One region of the Bacillus sp. WC2507 genome, then DNA from elsewhere that is predicted to be linked to it. Evidence: riboswitches for the same ligand, from Rfam matches in the RefSeq annotation. Region 1 holds a riboswitch; each other region holds the start of a gene.
What was found. Region 1 has a riboswitch for thiamine pyrophosphate ahead of ACUN28_RS27345 (MTH1187 family thiamine-binding protein). Riboswitches for the same ligand answer to the same signal wherever they lie in the genome.
Positions count from the first base shown of each region.

Region 1 (7,712 bases):
AGTTGTAGTGGGCCCAAATTACTTGATACGTTAGTAAAAGAATTACTAGGTGGACCTATTACTCAAAAAGATACTGAATCACCAACAAACGTAAAAAATATTGCTGTTACAAATAAAAATTCAAACTCAGTTCAATTAAACTGGACTGCATCTACTGATAACGTAGGAGTTACGGAATATGAAGTTACTGCTGGAGAAGAGAAATGGAGTACAACAACAAATAGCATTACAATTAAAAACTTAGAATCTAATACAGAATACACATTTTCAATAGTAGCAAAAGATGCTGCTGGGAATAAATCACAGCCTACTTCTATTATTGTAAAAACAGATGATGCTAACACAACACCTCCTGGTGGAAATGGTAATGCTTCCTTTTCAATCACTTCAAATTGGGGAAGTGGTTACAACTTCTCGATTGTAATTAAAAATAGCGGAACGAACCCTATTAAAAACTGGAAATTAGAATTTGATTATAACGGCAATTTAACACAAGTTTGGGATTCTAAAATTAGTAGTAAAGTAAATAATCATTACGTAATTACGAATGCAGGATGGAATGGTGAAATTCCTCCTGGTGGATCTGTTATAATCGGAGGGGCAGGAACAGGCAATCCCGCCGAACTTGTAAATGCATCCATTAGCGAAAACTAAACGTAATCCCCATTAATTATTTCACTAAAGTTTGAATTTAGGTTTGAGTGCTCTGTCCTAAATTCAAACTTTTAACTTTTAGAAAAATCACAAATCGATATTATAATAACCTATTATAATTATATTTAGTTTCTAATATGAAGTTCGTGTGAAGTTCATCTGAATTTTACATGAATTTCCTTTAACTTCTATTGTCTTCCCATACTAATCACATTATCCTTTACATATAGGAATTATTTTAATTCCACTTTAAACTATCTATATATATAAAGAAAGATAGTCGCCTATTAGGGAAAGGCATCTAGTATTATTATAAATATAAACATAACAAAAGAAAAAGCACGCTTATAAGCGCACCATAAGAGTGCTTCTTCATACAATTCTCATGTAAGAATTCTCGAAAATCATGTTAATCACAAAGAACAGGCATTAGCTTTTATAAGCTAATGCCTGTTCTTTATTCATATTGTTCAACGTTCCAATCTTCTATATTCCATACTTTTGTTATCCATGCTTCATAGAAAGAAGGCTCATGTGAAACAAGTAAAACTGTTCCTTTATATTGTTGTAACGCTTCCTGCAAAGATTTCTTTGTTTCTATATCCAAATGATTAGTTGGTTCATCTAAAATTAAAACGTTACTTTTCGTTACGATAAGTTCACATAAACGTACTTTCGTTTGTTCTCCACCGCTTAATAAACGAATAGGTTTTAATACGTGTTCTTCTTTCAATCCACACTTTGCTAATGCTTGGCGTACTTCTTTCTTTGTCATATCTGGTCGTTCTGCCCAAACTTTCTCTAATGGTGTTGTTTCTGAAGCAAACTCTTCCTGTGCAAAATAAGCAGGATTTACTCGTTCTCCAACAGAAATTGAACCGCTTAACGGCTTTATTTGGCCTAATAACGTTTTTAATATTGTCGTTTTTCCAATACCATTATGGCCAACAATCGCTATCTTTTCTCCTTTTTTCACTTGTAAATTCAATTCTGGAAATAGCGGATCACTATAGCCTATTCTCAGTTTCTCAGCCTGTAATATACGACTCACTGGCTCCTCATAAACATTGAAATCAAAACGGGATCGAGGTACATGATTAACCTTTTCAACCCTTTGCATTTTCTCCAATACTTTCTCCCGACTTTTCGCCTGTTTCGCTTTTCGAATTTTATTTTTTTGAATAAATGTTTCTAACTGGGCAATTTCTTTTTGTTGTTTCGCATACGCAGATTGTAATTGTTTTCTTTGCAATTGATAACTTTGCAAAAAACGTTCATAATCGCCTACGTACCGCTTAACCTTCCGTTCTTCTAGATGATAAATAACATTCGTAATATTATTCAAAAATACTTCATCATGCGAAATGATAATGTAAGCTTTTTCATATAGTCTCAAATACGATTGCAACCATTCTATATGAGCTGTATCTAAATAGTTTGTTGGCTCATCTAACAATAAAACATCAGCTTTTTCTAAAAGGAGCTTCCCAAGTAATAACTTTGTTCGCTGTCCTCCACTTAACTTTGAAACATCCTTTTTCAACCCGATTTCAAATAACCCTAAACCGATTGCTACTTCTTCAATTTCTGTATGAATTTGATAGAAATTAGAGCTTTCCAATATAGTTTGTAATTCTCCATACCTTACTAACAGTTTTTCTATTTCTCCTGCTCCATTCATTTCTTCAGCAATTTTTAACATTTCGCATTCAATCGCATACAAATTAGAAAATGCACTTTGTAAATATCCTTCAATTGTTATCCCTTCTTGTAAATCCATATGCTGCTGTAAAAAACCTACCTTCACATGTGGAAACCATTCAATGTTCCCATCGTCATGTATAAGTTCTCCTGTTAAAATCCTTAACAATGTTGATTTCCCAATTCCATTTTTCCCTACTAACCCAACATGCTCGCCCTTTAATAGTCGAAAACACGCATTATATAAAATAGTTTTCTCACCATACGAATGACTTACATTTTCTACTGTTAATATACTCATTTTTTCTCTCCTCTACTTATACTTCTTCATAAGCTAAATAGAGAGAAGAACAGTATAAAGCCTTATTTAATTGTATATATAAAAAATGGGTAAGGTGAATACACCTTACCCATTACATATTATCGTAAAAAAGGATTAAGGTTCTTTACCTGCTGTCTTCAATTTAGCTTAATTTTAAAAAATAGGCAGACTTCTCCCGTATCAAGCTAAAACCATTTGAAGAACAGTTGATAAAGTCATTTTATCCTTTCACTCCTTTAACATTTGTTATATTAAGAGTATAAACTACTCTGTTATATTCTATTCTCTATTTTTTCTTTTGTTCCTTCTTCAAGATTGTCCATCGTTAATGAATTCACTATTTTTTCTATAGATTTCATCTTTCTCCTCCTATATAAAAAAACCTCTCAACAGTAATTATACAAAAAACTGTTAAAAGGCTTTTTCTATTTTTTCATATAAGGAGCTAATACTCTCAGAATTTCTTCCTTATCCTTCTTTAACTCAAGTGATGTTAACATATCCATCGTTCTCGGTCTAGGTAATTTCACTTGTACCTCACCAACTATTGATGCTGGTCTTTGAGATAAAATAAATACGCGATCTGAAAGTAAAATCGCCTCATCTAGGTCGTGTGTAACCATAACGATTGTTTGCTTCTCTTGGTGCCAAGAGTTTAAAAGCCAGCTATGTACTTCCATTTTTGTAAAGGCATCTAATTTCCCAAAAGGCTCATCAAGTAGCATAATTGGCTTTTCACATAAATATGTGCGCAAAAAACTAATTCTTTGACGCATACCACCAGATAACTCATCTGGATAATGGTCTGCATATTCATCTAGTTCAAACTGCTTTAATGCTTCCATTCCCTCTGTCAGCCTTTGTTTTTTCGGTTTACCTTCGATTTCCAATGGAAGAACTATATTTTGCAAAGCTGATCGCCAAGGTAGTAATAAATCCTGCTGTGGCATATAACTTACAACATCTTGCTCTTGTACGTACTTATCCTTATACGTTACATTCCCACTTGTTGGATTTTCAACATTTGCAATCATATTTAATAATGTGCTTTTCCCACAACCACTTGGGCCTACAAAGGAAACGAATTCTCCCTCTCGTATAGAAGCACTAATATTTGCTAATACATTCTTTCCATCGAAAGATTTCACAATATCTTTTATTTGTAATCCACTCATTTTTCATTTGGAAGGAACTCATTTGTAAAGGCATCTTTTACATCAATTTTCTTCTTAATAACTTTGTTATCATATAAGAAATTCATGTAATTCGTCCAAACTTCTTCCTTCTGTACTCCCCATGCTTTTGCATCATCTTGATACTTCGTACTTAACCACTTTTGACTTTCTTGTACTAAGTCTTTATTCACATCTGGAACAGCTTTAATTAAAATATCAGCAGCTTCTTTCGATTCTTTAATTGCAAAATTATAACCTTCCGTCGTTGCACTCATAAACTTTTTCACAAAGTCTTTATCTTGCTTCGTATGTTTTTCACTCGTAATAATAACAGGACTATAGAAATCAAGCGCTGGGTCTAAGTCTTTCACCATAATTGTATTTAACTCTTTTCCTTGACGCTTCGCTTCAATACCATCCCAGCCGTAATAAATCCATTCAAAATCAGCATCACGGCCAATTGATTTAAAGAAATCTGTTTGTCCTAAAATGATTTTTTCGACTTTATTAAAATCAGCTTGATGTTTCTCCATAATTGTCTTCAACGTCGCTTCTTCTGCTGGTCCTCCCCAGCCTCCGTAACGTTTGCCTTCAAAATTTTTCGGTGAAGTCATGTTATCTTTCTTAAGTGACGCAAAAGCTGAAGTGTTATGCTGAATAATCGCTCCTACAGATACAACAGGAATACCTTCCACCCGAGCCAACGTTACATTTTCTTGTGCGCTTATTGCGAAGTCAGCTTTTCCTGAAGCTATCATTTGCTCTGCTGTTACATTGTCACCAGGCTGAATAATTTCTACATCTAAGCCTTTCTTTTTATAATAATCTTTCGCTTGCGCTACATATAAACCAGTATGATTCGTATTCGGGAACCAATCTAATACTACTTTTACTTTTTGATCTTTACTTACACTTTCTTCTTTCTTCGCCGGATTACATCCAGCCACACCTACTGCTAATAAGGCAGCCAACATAACTTTTAAACCTTTTTTCATTTTCTGCCGTCCTTTCTATATATCCATGGTGCTGTTATTCTTGCCATAAACTCCACGATAAAATACAGACATAATGTCACCATGACGATAATTGCTGCAACACCAAATACCCGGGCAGTTAAAAAAGATTTTGTAGCCCTCGTAAGCATAACTCCTAACCCTTCGCTTGCACCGAGCCATTCTCCAATAATCGCTCCCATTACGCTATATGTAACTGCAATTTTTAAACCGGAGAAAAAGTATGGAAGCACTGCTGGAAACTTTACTTTCTGGTAAACTTGCCATTTCGTTGCCTTCATCGTTTGCAGCAACTTCAACATATTTTTATCTACCGTTTGAAAACCTTCTAAAATGCTAAGCGCAATCGGAAAGAAACAAACGAGTATTACTACCATTACTTTCGGTAGCATTCCATATCCAAACCAAATAATAAATAACGGTGCAAGTACAACGATTGGAATCGTTTGCGAAATAACAAGCAACGGATTTATTAAAATACGAAATAAAGGGATAACGTCCATAATAATTGCAATACTTGTCCCAATTAAAATTGCAAAAAATAGTCCAATTATAACCTCTTGTAACGTTTGTATCGTATTCGGTAATAGTAAATCTTTCATTCCAATTAATTCTTGAACAATGGCAGAAGGCTTCGGTAAAATCCACGGTTCAATTTTAAATAATGAAACAGATCCTTCCCATATCGCAATGAGAAGGATAAGCCAAATTGTTGTAATTATTTTAGATTGCTTCTGGTTTTGCATATTCATCACGGTACTTCCAAACCTTTTCATCTATCGTTACACCAGTGCTTGGACGATAATGGATTTTAATAGAAGTAATCACTTCTTCTGCACCAGCATCCACACAAGCTTGTTGCGCACGTTTAATGACGTCAAGAAGTACATCTAATTCTCCTTCCAGTGTTGTTTCCATTGCCCCTACTTCATAACGAACTCCCGATTGTTGTACAACCTCAATTGCTTTATCAACAACAGAATACACATCTTTGTTCTTCGCTTGTGGTACTACTGAAAATGAAATTGTAACTTGTTGTGACATAGTAAAATCCCCCTTATAAAATGAAATATTAAAACAAGAAAAGGCTTTCCTACTGCGTAGGAAAGCCTTGTATGCAAGTTATTATAGAATAACATATGCTACATCACTTTAAGTAACTCCCTACGCTGGCATTATCCAGATCAGGTTGAGGGTCGATGTTTGTTTACATCCTCTCAGCCAATTGGCTCCCCGGTCCTTAATTCGTTTTCATTGTAGCATGATTTATTTTATTGAACAAACAAAAGCACATATAATCACTTCATTTAACTTTTGAATTCCCCAATTAACTCTTGTAACTCCTGTGAAAGCCAGCTTAAAGAACTGGCTAATTCAGCAATATCTTGTACAGACATTTCCTGTTCTTTCATACTTTCTTCAACATTACTACTACTATTCGCATACGTATTTGCGATAAGCGATAGTTCATTTACAACACGAACAATATTTTGGCTATTTTGCAATATATCACTTGAATTGCTAGAAACAACTCTAACTTGATTTGTAACAGATTGTGCTGATTTTGAAATTTCCCCAAAGAAAGCACCACTACTTTCAACAAGTTTCATTCCAGATTCTACTTCTTTTAAAGTATTTTGCATTGAAACAACAGCTTCTTCCGTTTCAACTTGTGTTTCCCCTATTAATTTCGCTATATCTTTTGCTGATACTTCCGTCTGCTCTGCTAATTTACGCACTTCATCTGCAACAACGACAAATCCATTTCCGGTTTCCTCAGCACGTGAAGCTTCAATAAAAGCATTTAAAGCTAGCGAATTGGTTTGATTTGAAATACCGGTAATTACTGTTACAATATCACTAATTTCTTTTGATCTTGTTTCCAAAGAATAAATAGTAGAAGATAAATCTTGTACTGCATTTTGTATTATGTTCATTTGATTAATCGTCTGTTCAATAACACCATTTCCTTTTACCGATTGATGCTCCATACCTTCAGACTCTTTCGCCATTTGTTTTGCAGCATTATTTATCTCTTCCATCTTATCTTCCATTTCATATACAATACCTAAATACTTTGGTCCTGAAGTTTCTTGTGACTGAGCGCCAGCTCTTAACTCAACCATAGAACTTACGATTCCTTGGACTGCCATGCTATTCTCTTTCGTACTCACTGACAATTCTTGTGAAGATGAGGAAACCTGTTCTGCTGTCTGCTTCACTTTATCTATAATTCCTTTAAACTTCTCGATGGTACTATTAAAATACGCATTAATAATACCTATATCATCTGGCCTTTCCTCTAATTTAATACTTAAATCACCTTCACCGACTTTGCGCAATCCTTCACGTAAATCTCGCAATGGAGCAAGTGCGTTACGTACAATTAAGAATTGAATAAAAGTTGCAATTAAAACAGAAATGCAAATAAACATTAAACCTTGTATAATGAACTTTTCCTTTGTACTAGGAACAATAGAGGCATCTACATCAGCTGCAACAAGTGCCACAATATTATCTTCTCCATCTTTAATTGGCTCTAATATCGTTACCCACGTTCCTAATGCGTCTTCATATACTTCTGTCATATTTGCTTTTTTCGTGCTCATTACTTTATCATATGCTTTCATCCAAAGATCTGGTTGTTTATAATATTCTCCCGGCCTTACTTCAACAACATTTGCTAACCCTGTAGACAAATCAACGATTAGTAATTCACCTTTTTCATTTTCTTTTGCTCCAACAATATAGGTTTGTCCAACACTATTCAACTCTTCCGTTGCTTCATCTAATTTCTCTGTTAACTTCTCTCTCTTTTCTCTTTGTGCCACTGGATCTTTTGTAACA
Region 1 is NZ_JBQXPN010000001.1:5,197,374-5,205,085, forward strand. Features, by position in the region: gene ACUN28_RS27320 (glycosyl hydrolase family 18 protein) at 1-654, shown strand, start outside; gene ACUN28_RS27325 (ABC-F family ATP-binding cassette domain-containing protein) at 1,112-2,656, opposite strand; gene ACUN28_RS27330 (ABC transporter ATP-binding protein) at 3,103-3,852, opposite strand; gene ACUN28_RS27335 (ABC transporter substrate-binding protein) at 3,849-4,847, opposite strand; gene ACUN28_RS27340 (ABC transporter permease) at 4,844-5,617, opposite strand; gene ACUN28_RS27345 (MTH1187 family thiamine-binding protein) at 5,589-5,909, opposite strand; TPP riboswitch at 6,010-6,111, opposite strand; gene ACUN28_RS27350 (methyl-accepting chemotaxis protein) at 6,173-7,712, opposite strand, start outside.

Region 2 (7,712 bases), 4.6 Mb from region 1:
TAATTACAACTCCAATTTTAATTCTTCTCCTAAAAAATCTTCAATTAAAACCACATCAACAAATCCCTTATTTATTAAGCGGTGCTTTAATCGCTACTGCATCTAGTGCACCAATTGGTGTAAGTAATATCGTAAACCTAATCGCATTAAATATCGTGAATATGACTCTTTATATGCATACTGCTATGATGTTTGTACCTGCAACACTAGGACTATTGTTTATGTCATGGCTTATGTACACAGTTTTAAAGAAAAAACTACCAGAAAGATTACCTGTTTCTTCATATGATATCGAAGAAATATTCTTCACAAAAAACTTCCATCCGTTAAAAGGAAAAAATTCTGTTAATACGAAACAAAAACGGACAAGATTTATGTTGAAAGTATTAGGCTTCGTCTTCCTTATGCGCTGTCTTCTATTCGTCGCATCCTTCTTATCTATCCCAATTGAAATTGTTGCAGTACTCGGTTCACTCGTTCTTCTCATCTGGAGATGGTACTACTTACGAACAAATCCTGTCGACATTTTGAAAAAGACACCGTGGCACATTTTAATTTTCGCCTTCTCTATGTACGTCATTATTTACGGACTTCACAACGCAGGGTTAACAGCGGCGCTTGTAAATTGGCTTGAACCAGTTGTAAGTCAACATCTACTCTACGCTAGCTTTGCAATGGGCGGACTCGTTTCTCTCCTCTCTAACGTCTTCAATAACCATCCTGCACTTATGATTGGTACAATCACATTAACAGAAATGGGACTAGACCCAGTCACATTAAAAACTATCTACCTCGCAAACATTATTGGTAGTGACATCGGTTCACTATTATTACCAATCGGTACGCTAGCTTCCCTCATTTGGATGTATATCCTGAAACAAAACAAGATTAAAGTAAAATGGAAAGACTATTTAAGTGTATCTCTTATCGTCATTCCTCTCACAACAGTCGTCACATTATTCCTCTTATACTACTGGGTACACCTCTTCTTCGCCTTATAAAGTGAAACTTTAATCAGTGGGGGTTTTCTTCATCCCCCACTGATTATTAGTTGAACCAATCGGGCTTTTATGGGCAGTTGATCCCCCACCTAACTTCTGTGCTTTCACTGAATTTTGAGGTGGGGGTCTTACTGCCCATTAATGCGGGATAAACGACAGAAGCCCCTTTTGCTACCGTCTTAGCAAAGGGGCTTCTTCTATATTTAAATTAGGTACTACAGTGTGATCAATCAAGTAAAGAGGTGTAACGTGTTATTGGTATAAATGACTACCAGTGTCTTTAAATTCTTTCGCTTTCTCTTTCATCCCTTTTTCAATTGCTTCTGTCGTTTCTAAATCATTTTCTTTCGCATAGTCACGAATGTCATGTGAAATTCTCATACTACAAAACTTCGGTCCACACATGGAACAGAAATGAGCCGTTTTCGCGCCTTCTGCTGGTAATGTTTCATCGTGATATTCCATCGCACGTTCAGGATCTAAAGATAAATTAAATTGATCGCGCCAACGGAATTCAAAGCGAGCTTTTGAAAGTGCATCATCACGCTGATGAGCCGTTTTGTGCCCTTTCGCAAGATCAGCTGCATGCGCAGCGATTTTGTACGTAATAACCCCCGTACGAACATCATCTTTATTGGGTAAACCTAAATGTTCTTTCGGCGTCACATAACAAAGCATCGCCGTTCCAAACCAGCCAATCATCGCAGCTCCAATCGCTGATGTAATATGGTCATAACCTGGTGCAATATCTGTCGTTAACGGTCCCAGTGTATAGAACGGCGCGCCCTGACAAATATCAAGCTCTTTCTCCATATTCTCTTTAATTAAATGCATCGGTACATGCCCAGGTCCTTCAATCATCACTTGCACATCATGTTTCCAAGCAATTTTCGTTAATTCACCAAGTGTTTCAAGCTCAGAGAATTGTGCTTCGTCATTTGCATCTGCAATCGAACCTGGACGTAATCCATCTCCAAGAGAGAACGAAACGTCATACTGCTTCATAATTTCACATATCTCTTCAAAATGAGTGTATAAGAAGTTTTCTTTATGATGGAATAAACACCACTGTGCCATAATTGAACCACCGCGTGAAACGATACCTGTCGTACGCTTTGCAGTAATCGGAATGTAACGAAGTAATACGCCAGCGTGAATTGTAAAGTAATCAACGCCTTGCTCCGCTTGCTCAATTAACGTATCACGATACACTTCCCACGTTAAATCTTCTGCAATTCCGTTTACTTTTTCCAGCGCTTGATAGATCGGTACAGTCCCAACTGGTACAGGCGCGTTACGAATAATCCACTCACGTGTCGTATGAATATTTTTACCTGTAGATAAATCCATAATCGTATCTGCACCCCAGCGAGTTGCCCAAGTCATCTTCTCCACTTCTTCTGCAATAGAAGACGATACAGCAGAGTTTCCGATATTTGCATTGACCTTCACGTGGAAGTTACGTCCGATAATCATCGGTTCTGCTTCCGGATGGTTAATATTCGCTGGCAAAATCGCACGGCCTTCCGCAATTTCCTTGCGAACAAACTCAGGCTCTACTCCTTCACGAATCGCAACATATTCCATCTCAGACGTAATGATGCCATTACGCGCATAATGCATTTGCGTAACATTTGCACCTTGCTTCGCTCTAAGCGGTTTGCGATCCATTTGCGGAAAAACAGGTGTATGTTTCGAAGCCACCTTCACACCGTCATCCTCTGGTTTCACTTCGCGCCCTTCGTACGCTTCTACATCTCCGCGCTCTAGGATCCAAGAGTGGCGCGGCGTTGGAATTCCTTTTTCTAGCTCCACTTTATACGCAGGATCTGTATAAGGACCGCTCGTATCATATACACGAATTGGCGGATTCGGAATGCCGTTCGTTTCACTTTGTTCAATCTCGCGCATCGGCACTTTCATACCTGCACGTGGTCCATCCACATACACTTTCTTACTTCCTGGTAAACTCGATTTCAATTCAATTTGCTCAGCTGAAACAGACTGTTTCATAACCTTTGTTGCCCCCCTGTACGTGACAAGGACGAGATATGGCCAGCGTATGCCAAAATAAAAAGAGCCAGGTCCATAAAAAAATAAGGACCTGGCTCATAAAGGCATCATTATGTAAAGCCGTTAACTTCCCTACGCTGGTACGAGCCAGATCAGGTCCAAAGGGTTAAGAAGTTCACGCGCTTCTCTCTCAGCCTACGCATACGTTAGGCACCCCTAGTTTATCACTGATTTAATTTTCAATACTTTCCCATCATACACGATAATCTGAAAAATGAAAAGTTTATTTCTTTTGTTGTTTATGGAATCATCCACGTTAAATAATATGCCTGTACATACGTCATAATACCAACAATAATTACGAAGAATAAACTATGCTTCAATGTAAATCGGAACAGATCTGATTCTTTCCCAGCAAGTCCAACTGCCGCACAAGCGATCGCAATCGATTGCGGAGAAATCATTTTTCCTGTTACACCGCCCGTTGTATTTGCTGCAACGAGAAGTACTTCAGATACACCGACTTGCTGTGCTGTAATCGCTTGTAAATTCGAGAACAGTGCATTCGCTGACGTATCAGATCCTGTTAAGAACACCCCAATCCACCCCAAGAATGGTGAGAAGAACGGGAATAGTCCACCAGTTCCAGCAAGCGCTAACGCTAATGTAGATGATAAACCAGAATAGTTTGCGATAAATGCGAACCCTAATACGAATCCAATAGATAGAATTGGCATCTTAAGCTCATTTAGCGTTTCTTTAAAAGTCGCTACTGCATCTTTTGCACTCATTTTTAAAATAAAGATAGAAATGACACAAGCAATTAAGATTGCTGTTCCCGTTGCTGATAATACATCGAATTTCAAAATTGCCTCGTAAGGCGTCGGTTTATTTACAATTGGTTCTGCTTTCATTACTAAATTGTGCAAGCCTGGAACTTCAAACTTAAACACAAGGCTTTCCAATGCGCCGCCTGGAGCAAATAACGCTTTAAAGAAACTTTGGCTCCAAATAACTACCATGACAGTTAAAATAATGAATGGAGACCATGCTTTTACGACTTTTCCTACTGTTAGTTTCGGCATAGATGTCGCCGTTGTTGCCGCAGCTACTTCACTATTTGCTTGCCCCGATTGATAGATTTCTTTCGGCTGCCAAACTTTTAAGAATAGTGATAAACTCACTAAACTTACAAGTGCTGACGTAATATCCGGGAGTTCCGGTCCTAAAAACGTCGCTGTAATGAACTGCGTAATTGCAAATGAACTACCGGCTACAAATAACGCAGGCCATGTTTGTCTTACCCCTTTCAATCCATCCATTAAAAATACGATAAAGAACGGAACAAATAATGATAGAAACGGTAATTGATGTCCAGCCATTTGTCCGATTTTATGTGGATCAATACCTGTTACTTGTCCAGCCACTGTAATCGGAATTCCCATCGCCCCGAACGCTACTGGTGCCGTATTTGCAATTAAACAAAGACCCGCTGCATATAAAGGATTTAACCCAAGACCTGCAAGAAGTGCTGCCGTAATCGCTACTGGTGCACCAAATCCTGCTGCCCCTTCTAAAAATGCTCCGAATGAAAACCCGATTAAAATAACGAGTAAACGATGGTCATTCGTAATGGATAATACAGATGCACGAATCACATCGAATTGACCTGTTTTCACAGAAATTTTATATAAAAATACCGACATAATGATAATCCAAGCAATTGGCCATAGTCCGTATAAGAAACCATATCCGGTCGCTGCCATCGCCATCGTGAACGGCATTTTATAAGCGAATAACGCCACTAAAATTGTAAGTACAACTGTAATAAATCCTGCCACATACCCCTTCATGCGGAAAACTGCTAAAGCTAAGAAAAAAAAGATAATCGGAATAAGTGCGACCGCTGCCGAAATCCAAATGTTTCCGAACGGATCATAAACTTGTGTCCATGTGTTCATTGTTCTCTCCCCCTAAAGAATCCCCTTTTAAATAGAATAACCTCATCAACAGACTGTCAGGTCATCATACCTTTAAATCTAAAAATAAAAAACGTTTAAGAAAACGTTTTCAATAACTTTCATTTATACTGTACCATAACAATTTCCATTTAAAAAGATTTTTTTGAAAATTTTATTATTTAACAGAAAATCTTACAAAATCGTCACGTTCCTGTAATGTTCATCGATAGAAAGCTTGCCAAAACTATTGCATAATAATAGTATAACAACAGACATTATTCATGAGGTGATATATATGAACGGAAACAAAATATTAGCTGCTTTATCATACTTTAGTGTACTATTTGCCCCTATCTTATTCCCTATTATCGTTTGGATTGTAGGCGATGCTGAAACAAAACCACATGCAAAACGTGCTCTATGGACACACATTATTCCAAGTATCGCTACATTCATCGGCGTAACTATTTTAGGAATTATGGGTATCGGATCTGACCAGCCAGATGTAACACTGGGAATTGGAGCAATGATTGTCTTATGTATTTGCGGAATTATTAGCTTATACTACTTCATTTGGAACATCGTAAAAGGTATTAAAGTACTGAAAGCTTAAGTTTAAACAAACGTTTGATTAAAACGACACTATGACATGATAAATGAAATTTTATCGATGATACAACAAGAATAATCAACCTATTAATTAAGAAAAAACCGTCCCAAAATACCTTTTGGGACGGTTTTTTATCTTCTGCGTTTCTTCTTTTTTCTCATCATTTTCTTGCGGCGCGTATTCACTTTATCCGCTATAATGTGAAGCGTGCTTGCCACAACAATTCCCATTATGAACGTTACAATTTCAACCTCATGTTCCTTCGCAATTTCTATTAAATTCCCGTCAAGCACGATTACATTTAATAGGAATAAAAACGGAGAAAACACGATTAACATGTATGCAATACGAATCACATCACCAAGTATAATTGTATGTGTAAAGAAGGATCGATGCGGCATGACCTTCTTATACGGATACCAAAATATACGCAGGAATCCCCATTTATTATACGCATTACTATACGTATCTAAATCCGGCGTTAAAAATGAAGTACCTACTAAAAAGCCAATTGCAAAAGTTAATAAAAAATCAAAATTTGTTAATCCATACGAAAAGAGCATAAACAAAACAACCGGAAGGGATATTAAGTTTATTTTCGTATGCGTTCTTCCTGATGGCATAAAGCACTTCCTCGCTTACGTTCGCCCTGTCACCATATGACAGTTCTCACCTATTGATCTAATTTCTGATCGATAAATGATGTGTCTATATCCGAACCAAACCACTCTGCCAACTTCACTCGTGCCTTATCTTTCACCTCTTCATTGACGTATAACGATGCCTGTAATAGTGCGGCCGTCAACGCCCCTAAATCATCTGTATAACCAACTCCAGCAATGAAATCTGGGATGGCATCAATTGGTGCAATAAAATAAGCAAGTGCTCCAATCACAATAATTTTCACTCGCTTTGGAACATCAGGTCTTTGCAAAACGTAAAACAATAATAAACTTGCATAAATGACCGACTGTCCTGCTTGCTTTGCAACATGTTTTGCTTTCTTCCAAAACGCTTCAACTGAAAATTTTTGCCCCATGTGAAAGCCTCCCTATTTTTAAAAAGAAATAAGCTACAATATGTTATCAGTAAAAGTTCATCAAAATTACACACAATCTATCAATGAACTTTTATTGTAACAAATAAACCAAAAAAGAACAAGTGTTCGTTAATTTTTACATACTTCCCTTCATATAATGGGTTTCTATATAACCCCTTACCCATCGTCATTTCTTATTTCTCAACCAAAGAAATTTTCACTTTCACTTAACATTCTGTTCTATCTTTGTTATATTTTCTAGTTGACGGACATATAAACGAATGTTAAAGTTTTCTCTGGTAGTGACAAATCTCATACAAAAAATGTAAAATGTTATAGTGTTTCTCAGAAATGAATTTTGTTGTATAATACAGAAATGACGTTATGCTTATGAGCAGCACAAGAAACCAAAAGGGTATGCATAGTTATAGTCGTATATGGGTGAATATAGAACCTCTAATTATGGCCAAGAAAACTATGTATTTTTTATTTTAGCATTTTTCGCTCCAAAATCGACCAAGCCTGATAGAGAAAGGGTGGAAATGAATGAAAGAAACCTTGAAATCACAATTTCAAAATGTGCGTTTCACTGTATTCGTAGCTTTAGCTTTATGGCTGAAGACGTACCTTATTACACGCACAAGCTTCGATTTAAAACTTGAATCTTTCATGCAAGAATTCATTTTATTCCTTAGCCCATTAGCAGCATCATTACTGCTTGTTGGTCTTGCATTATTTGCAAAAGGGAAAAAACGTAACTATATAGCACTTGGAATTAATTTTGTCTTAACGATCGTTCTTGTTGGTAACGTAATGTTCTACGGATTCTACAATGACTTCGTTACTTTACCAGTACTAGGACAAACATCTAACTTTGGAAGTTTAGGTTCTAGTGTAAAAGAATTGTTTAACTACAAAATTATCCTTGCATTTGCTGATATTATCGTATTCTTCATTTTATTGAAGAAGATGAAAAATTTTGCACCGACAGAACGTGTAGCACGCCCAATGCGTTCCCTATACTTCGTGTCAACAATTGCTATTTTCTTCGCAAACTTAGGACTGGCAGAAGCTGAGCGTCCTGAACT
Region 2 is NZ_JBQXPN010000001.1:558,926-566,637, reverse strand. Features, by position in the region: gene ACUN28_RS02985 (arsenic transporter) at 1-1,001, shown strand, start outside; gene thiC (phosphomethylpyrimidine synthase ThiC) at 1,254-3,014, opposite strand; TPP riboswitch at 3,127-3,242, opposite strand; gene lldP (L-lactate permease) at 3,314-4,975, opposite strand; gene ACUN28_RS02970 (DUF4870 domain-containing protein) at 5,271-5,588, shown strand; gene ACUN28_RS02965 (metal-binding protein) at 5,717-6,208, opposite strand; gene ACUN28_RS02960 (YkvA family protein) at 6,259-6,624, opposite strand; gene ACUN28_RS02955 (LTA synthase family protein) at 7,171-7,712, shown strand, end outside.
Region 2: it holds a riboswitch for thiamine pyrophosphate, as region 1 does, so the genes downstream of both, thiC (phosphomethylpyrimidine synthase ThiC) here and ACUN28_RS27345 (MTH1187 family thiamine-binding protein) in region 1, are expected to answer to the same signal.

Region 3 (7,712 bases), 330 kb from region 1:
TCAGCTGTTACATCTTGAACGAGAGCTTCTACTCTTACTTCACTATTAATCTCTTCTAGACGCTTCTTTGCTGCTACAGCCTTCGGAAGATTATTTTCTACATCACTCTCTGCGTACAATTGCTGCCTTTGTAAATTACTCCAATCGACATAATCCCGGTCTACAATCGTTACTGTACCAACACCTGCTCTTACGAACATCTCTGCATTTGCACTACCTAATGCACCTGCGCCGATAATAAGCACATGCTTTTCTCTTATCTTTTGCTGGCCTTCTTCCCCAATCGGAGAAAATAATTCTTGGCGAGAATATCGATTATTCAACTACGCTCATTCCTTCTAAAGGACTACTTGCTGTTGCACAACGTTTACGTGCAATACGACCTGCTTCAAATCCTAAACGTCCTGCCTCAATACTTAATTTCATTGCGGATGCCATTTTAATAGGATCTTTTGCTCCTGACACAGCCGTATTTAATAACACACCATCCGCTCCTAATTCCATCGCGAATGCCGCATCAGCTGGGCTACCGATACCAGCGTCAACGATAACTGGTACTGTCGCTTGTTCAATAATAAAGCTCAAATTTAACGGATTTACAATACCAAGCCCTGAACCGATTGGTGATGCTCCTGGCATAATTGCATGCACGCCTAGTTCTTGTAACTTACGTGCTAATACAACGTCATCAGATGTGTACGGAAGTACGATAAATCCTTCTTCTAGTAACATTTCAGATGCCTTTAACGTCTCTACCGGATCAGGTAATAACGTTCTATCATCACCAATAACTTCAACTTTGATCATGTCGCAAAGCCCTGAAGCTTTTGCTAATTTTGCAATACGAACAGCCTCTTCAGCATTTTTTGCTCCAGCTGTATTCGGTAATAACGTATATTTTTTTACATCAAGTTTCTCTAATAAATTAGGCTGCTGTGCATCGAATATATCCATACGACGTACTGCGAACGTTAAAACCTCAGCCTCAGATACATCAATTGCCTTTTGCTGCACATCAAAATCAGGGAATTTTCCTGTTCCTAATAAAAGTCTAGAATGAAATGAAAATGGTCCAATGTTTAACATAATCAACCGCCTCCTACGAAAGTTACAATCTCAATTTGGTCTCCATCAAAAACAAATGTATCTGTATGATCATCTTTTTGTAAAATATCTTTATTACGCTCTACTACAACAATTCTGTTATCTAACTCTAAATGTGTAAGTAACTCAGCTACTGTTTTTACACTCTCTGGCACTTCAATTTGATTACCATTAATTTTTAAATTCAAACTTCCATCTCCTTTCTAAACTGTTTTAGAAAGCAATGAATCTAGCAAGTGATTTTCCTGCTTTCCTTCTATTAAATCAGCCATATACTGACCAGAAACAGGACTTAATAAAATACCGTTTCGATAATGCCCCGTACAAGCATATAAACCTTTTATTTCTTCATGCTCTCCCATATAAGGAGCTTCGTGATTTGATTGTGGCCTTAATCCTGCCCATGTGCTTTCCCACTCTGCTTCTTTTAAAGCCGGCAATATTGTATAAGCACGCTCTAATATAGAAGTAATACTTTCTGGTTGCACAGTTTTATTAAACGTATGAGGCTTCATCGTTGCTCCAATTACGTAACGTCCACCGCGCTTTGGTGCAATGTAAAATCTTTCTTGGAAAATAGGTGCCTTTAAAAGTGGTTTTCTACTTCTTACCGCTACTACTTCTCCTTTAACTGGATATGTACCCCATTCTCGGTGAAAATGCGCTAGTAGCTTCGTGCTCCATGAACCACCCGCAATCACAACTTTTTCGCATGTGATAATACCTTCGCTCGTCATAATTCCAGTCACTTTATTATTTTCAATACGAATATCAAACACTTCTGTCTGTTCATATATATCAGCACCCGAAAATGATGCGGAATGTGCGAAGGCTTTCGTAAGCTCTGGTGCAATAACATGACCATCTTTTGGATAATATACAGCACCTATAATTGACTCAGATAGAAATGGCTCTTTCTCTCGTAAACGATCTCCTGTTAGAAAATAAGAATCTTCACCTGTTTTCTGCTGCCAATCCATAATGTGAAGAATTCTTTCCTTCTCATCTTCATTTTGGGCAATACGATAAATGCCTTTTTCTTCATACCCAATATCGATGCCTGTTTTTTCACGTAAAACTTCTGCAAGTTGTGGAAATATAGCACGGCTTTCTCTAGCAAGTTCAAATAGTGGGTCATATGCATCCCATTCTGCCTGAACCCCAAGTAAACCAGCAGCCGCTTTCGAGGCTTCAGATGCAATTCTTTGCTTCTCTACAATCGCTACTTTATGCCCTCGTTCTGCTAGAAAATGTGCAACTGAACTACCAATTACACCTCCGCCAATTATCGCTACATCATACTTCTTACACATGTTTTTCCGCCCACTTTCTTATTGATTCCTTATAAGATTTCGCTTTGCTATACGGGTTACTACTGCTTATAATCCCAGACATAACAGCAATACCACTGACACCGTTAGTAAGAACATCCCCTGTGTTTTCCGTGGTGATTCCTCCAATTGCTGTAATCGGTATGGATAAACACTTTCCAATGTCTGAAACTTCTTCAAGCCCTCTCGCTGGCACACCTTTTTTACAATCTGTCGGAAATACATGACCATAGACGAGTGAATCCGCTCCATTCTTAAATGCATCGATCGCCTCTTCTAAAGAATGCACAGAATAACCGACATGCAAATAAGAAAACTTTTCTTTCACTGACCTTACATCTGCGCTTCGATATCCTAGCTGCACGCGCGGAATGTTTAATAAAATAGCAATATCAATTCGATCATTTATTACTATCTTCGATGCCGGAAAGCCTTTCTTCAAAAGACCTTCCACACCTTCATACAATTCCTTCGTACTTTTCTCACGCTCACGAATATGCAAATAATCAATCTCACTCTCAATTTGCATTGCTACATTCACTAGCTCTTCGAATGACATGTGACCATTTGAGATTACATGAAGCTCATTTTTCATATTCATTCGCCTACTTTAAAATGTTTTCGAATAATTCCTCAGCCGGAACGATTTCTTTCGTCATTCCTTTATCTTTCAGCCATTTATTTTGTTTCTCCCATGACTCTTTTGAATCTGATAAGAATGGCTCATCTTTCGTTTCCATCTTCTCTAATAAAATTTTCATACTTTCTTTTTCAACTTCTGGTACAAGCGGGAAGTTTTCTTTTTCTTGATGATTTAATAAAATATTTAATGCTTCATCCGGATTTTTCTTCATGAAATCATAGCCTTTTTTCGTACCACGTAAGAAGGCTTGCAACGCTTCTTTATCTTTTTTCAACGTTTTATCACCTGTTACAAATACAAGCTCATGATAGTTTGGTACACCGTAATCAGCTGGATTAAAGTATGCTGGTTCATGACCTTCATGGCGCATAACAGGGACTTCATGGTTAATGTATGCCCCTGTTACCGCATCCACTTTTTTCGTAATTAGTGCCGGTACTAAATCAAAGCCAACATCGACTACTTTCACTGTATCTGGATTACCACCAGCTTCTTTTACCATCGTTTTTAAATACATCTCACTTAAAGGTGTTCCAGAATATCCAACTGTTTTCCCCTCTAAATCTTTTGGCGATTGAATGCCTGCTGATTTCAGCGATACAACATGATTTAATGGCGAACGTACGACAGCTCCAATTGATTTCACTGGAATTTGTTCATTTGCTTTTGCCATGACAACATCTGGCTGATAATATAAGCCAACCGTTACCTTTCCTGCAGCTGCTAAAGTTAATGGATCAGTCGGATTAGAAGGGAATTTAATATTCACCTTTACTCCTTCTTCTTTAAAGTAGCCTTTTTCAATCGCCGCATAAATAAAGCTATGTACCGCATTTGGGTACCAATCAAGCATGACCGTTATTTCTTTTTCTTTTTTATTCTTATCTGATGCCGAATTACTAGAACATCCAGCGATCATTGCAACTAATAATGTAAACACAAAGATGCGTTTTAAAAATTTCATGAATGCTTCCTCCAACTAATAAATTTCTTTTCTAAAATCGAAATAAGGACAACAAAGAAAATAGCTAATAATGATAACAATACAATGGGGGCAAATACACCCGCTCCGTCTAATTGCGTCATCATTCTTTTACTGAAATATCCTAGCCCAGCTTGTGCACCGAGCCATTCACCAATTGCCGCCCCAATCACACTAAGCGGAACTGCAATTTTTAAAGCTGAGAAAAAATAAGGAAGAGCAGATGGTAACTTTAATTTAAGAAAAATATCTTTTTTCGTTGCTCCATACGTAACTAAGAGCTCCTCCCATTCTTTTTTTGTACTACGTAGTCCATCATACGTATTGACCGCAATTGGGAAAAACGTAATTAAAACCGTGACAACAACCTTACTCCAGATCGTATATCCAAACCATAAAACGAAGAGCGGAGCAAGCGCTGTAATCGGAATCGTTTGTGAGGCAACTAATAATGGATAAAATGCTCTCTCCATCCAATTACTCGCATTCATTAATATTGCTAGCCCTACCCCAAGTACGATAGAAATAGCCACCCCTATTAAAACGACGTATAATGTTGCCGGCAAATGAACTGTAAATAATATATCTTTTAGTTGCCATATCTTCATTACAATTGCAGACGGTGACGGTAAAATGTACATCTCATCTACAATTCTTGCGCCTATTTCCCACATGACAAGTAAAACACTAGAAAGTGTAAGGGCAGGTAATAGTTCCTTCAACCGGTTCATCATACGAGTACCTGCCTTTGTAACATACTAAGAAGCTCATCTTTAAGCGCTAACACTTCAGGCTTATACAAATCTTTTCTTGTCCGATTACGATCAAGCGGTACAATCCTCTCGGTTAAAGTAGTTATCGGTTGATTTTCTACAACGAAAATTCGATTAGAAAGAAACAATGCTTCTTCCACATCATGAGTGATAAATAAAATTGTTTTTTCCCACTCTTTCCATTGTTCAAACAGCCATTCTTGCAAAGATGCCTTCGTTAACGCATCCAACGCGCTAAACGGTTCATCTAACAGCAATATCTCCCCGCCTGTTAATAAAGTTCGAATAAAAGATACGCGTTGTCTCATACCACCAGATAAATCTTTCGGATATTTTGTCTCATACCCTTGTAAGCCAAATTTATGTAACAGTTCCTTTGCCTTTATTTGTGCTTCTTTCTTCTGTACACCTTGGCACTCTAGCGGCAGGGCAGCATTTTCAATAATCGTTCTCCATGGCAGGAGCATATCTTTTTGGGGCATATACCCTACAGGATGGCTCTTTGTTTCTGTCAGCTCTATCTGTCCCGTACTTGTTTCTTCTAAACCTGTAATAAGGCGAAATAAAGTACTTTTCCCGCATCCACTCGGTCCGATAATACTTACAAACTCTTTATCTTGTATAGAAGCATTTAATTCCTTGATGATTGGTTTCTCATCATAATGAAAAGAAACATTATGAAACTGTAGTATGTTCTTGCTCCTCAAATCCCCACATCTCCTTACGATAGGACATATCCCAGAATAAATATTCAAATCGACTGGAATATAGGAAAATCTCCTCTAATCGATCTAGCTCTTTGTCAGACTTTCCAACTGCCATTTCATTTAATAAATCTATTAACCAAATACAAAGGCTACCGTATTCTTCCGAACTATATCCTTGAATCCACTCACCAAAGAACTCATGATCTCTTGCTCCAGGAATATCGTTTAAACGCTTTCCAATTTCCCAGTAGCTCCACATACATGGAAGAAGTGCTGCTATTAATTCCGCAAGCGTGCCATTTTGAGATACAGACATCATGTAATTTGTATAGGCTAAATTTTTAGCAGATGGTTTTGCAGATTCTATCTCCTCTATAGAAATACCAAGTCTTTTTGCATATTGTTTATGGATTGTCATTTCTCCATTTAATATGCCATCAATTTGTTCAGCAAATTTCCCCATTACTTGTGGATTCGTTGCTTTTACAACACCAATCGCATATAGCTTTGCATAATCTAACAAATATAAATAATCTTGAATAATATAATACTGAAACTTATCTTTTTCTAACGTGCCATCTCCCATACCTACTACAAACGGGTGATTATGACTCATCTCCCAAACTGGTTGTACAGTTTCTAATAATCTATCGCAAAATTTCATTTCTCTATCCCCTTTCAATTTATATATCTAAATAAAAAACCACTTCTAAATAAGAAGTGGTTACAGCAAATAAAATTATAATTTATTCGTTGCTCCACTTCCCTTCGCTAGTATTACCTAGATCAGGTCTGTAAGGGTTAAGGATTATTCCTCTCTCAGCACAACAAGCACCCCTAGTGGTTTCAATATGAAATTTTCAAATAAAAAAGCCCCGTTTCTATACGCAAAGAAACGGGGACTCATTATTATTGTCCGAATTGCTTCCCTACGCTAGCATAATCTAGATCAGGTAATGAAAAGGATCAAAGGCTTACGGCCTACTCTCAGCTGGCAACACCAGCTCTCCTAGCAAACTATGAAATTATCACTGTCAGTATAACACCGTAATAAGACATCATCAACTATTTTAATTTTCTCAATTGTCAACAAAATAACGGAACTATATAATACTTATATTCTATCTTAGAAATTATTATCCTAATTAATTGGATAAAAAGGAATCATTATCCTCAAAAAATTTATTTTTATATTGATTTCATATTACATTTATGTGAATACACCCACTATATTATATCTTTATACTATAATAAAATTACAACTATACAACTAGAGGAGGTCTCTATTATATGAATATGAAAGCTACTGCTTTAACAGCAACTACTGTCGCAATTGCCTCTTTACTTCCTTCTATGGGAGAAACAAATGTACAAACAGCCAACGCTGAACAATTATCTAATGTAAAAACTGGATATGTAAAAGTCGATCAAGTAGCCTTACATACAAAAGATAACGCAAATAGCTCATCAATTGATACAATCCGCTTTAATACGAAAGTGAACATACTTGAAACAACTAATGGCTGGTATAAAGTATCTGTTAATAATAAAGTAGGTTACGTACAAAAAGATGCTATTCTACTAAAAAACAAACTTCAATCTAATAATCAATACATCGTTAATGCCAATGCATTAAACGTTCGTTCTGAACCTAATTTAGAATCTTCAATTTTAGATGTATTACCAAATGGGAAATTCGTTACCATTCAAGAAGAACAAGGTGATTGGTATAAAATTTTACATAATGGCAAAACAGGTTACGTACAAAAGGCATTCGTGTCTAATGGTTCACAGCCTTTAGTAAAAGGCATCACAGTTCAAAATAATACGAAATACACAGTTGCAACACCTAAACTTAATGTACGTAGCACCGCTAGTACAAGTAGTGCACTACTTGGTTCATTACAGAATGGTACACAAATACAAGTAGTGGAAACTGTAGGAACTTGGTATAAAATTCGTTTTGGCACAGGATACGGATATGTGGCAAAACATTATGTGGTGCAAAATCAAACGCAATCACAAGCTCAAACAGCTCAACCTACTTCAATTCCAGCAGTTTTTAAATTCCCTACTCAAGGAAGAGTTAGCTCAACCTTTGATATGCGCTGGGAACAAATGCATTATGGTATAGATATTGCAGCTCAGGGTAATGTCTCTATCCAGGCGGCG
Region 3 is NZ_JBQXPN010000001.1:4,865,978-4,873,689, forward strand. Features, by position in the region: gene thiF (thiazole biosynthesis adenylyltransferase ThiF) at 1-323, opposite strand, end outside; gene thiG (thiazole synthase) at 316-1,086, opposite strand; gene thiS (sulfur carrier protein ThiS) at 1,089-1,292, opposite strand; gene thiO (glycine oxidase ThiO) at 1,308-2,417, opposite strand; gene tenI (thiazole tautomerase TenI) at 2,410-3,030, opposite strand; gene ACUN28_RS25695 (ABC transporter substrate-binding protein) at 3,041-4,042, opposite strand; gene ACUN28_RS25700 (ABC transporter permease) at 4,039-4,791, opposite strand; gene ACUN28_RS25705 (ABC transporter ATP-binding protein) at 4,791-5,540, opposite strand; gene tenA (thiaminase II) at 5,509-6,204, opposite strand; TPP riboswitch at 6,287-6,389, opposite strand; TPP riboswitch at 6,450-6,561, opposite strand; gene ACUN28_RS25715 (SH3 domain-containing protein) at 6,831-7,712, shown strand, end outside.
Region 3: it holds a riboswitch for thiamine pyrophosphate, as region 1 does, so the genes downstream of both, tenA (thiaminase II) here and ACUN28_RS27345 (MTH1187 family thiamine-binding protein) in region 1, are expected to answer to the same signal.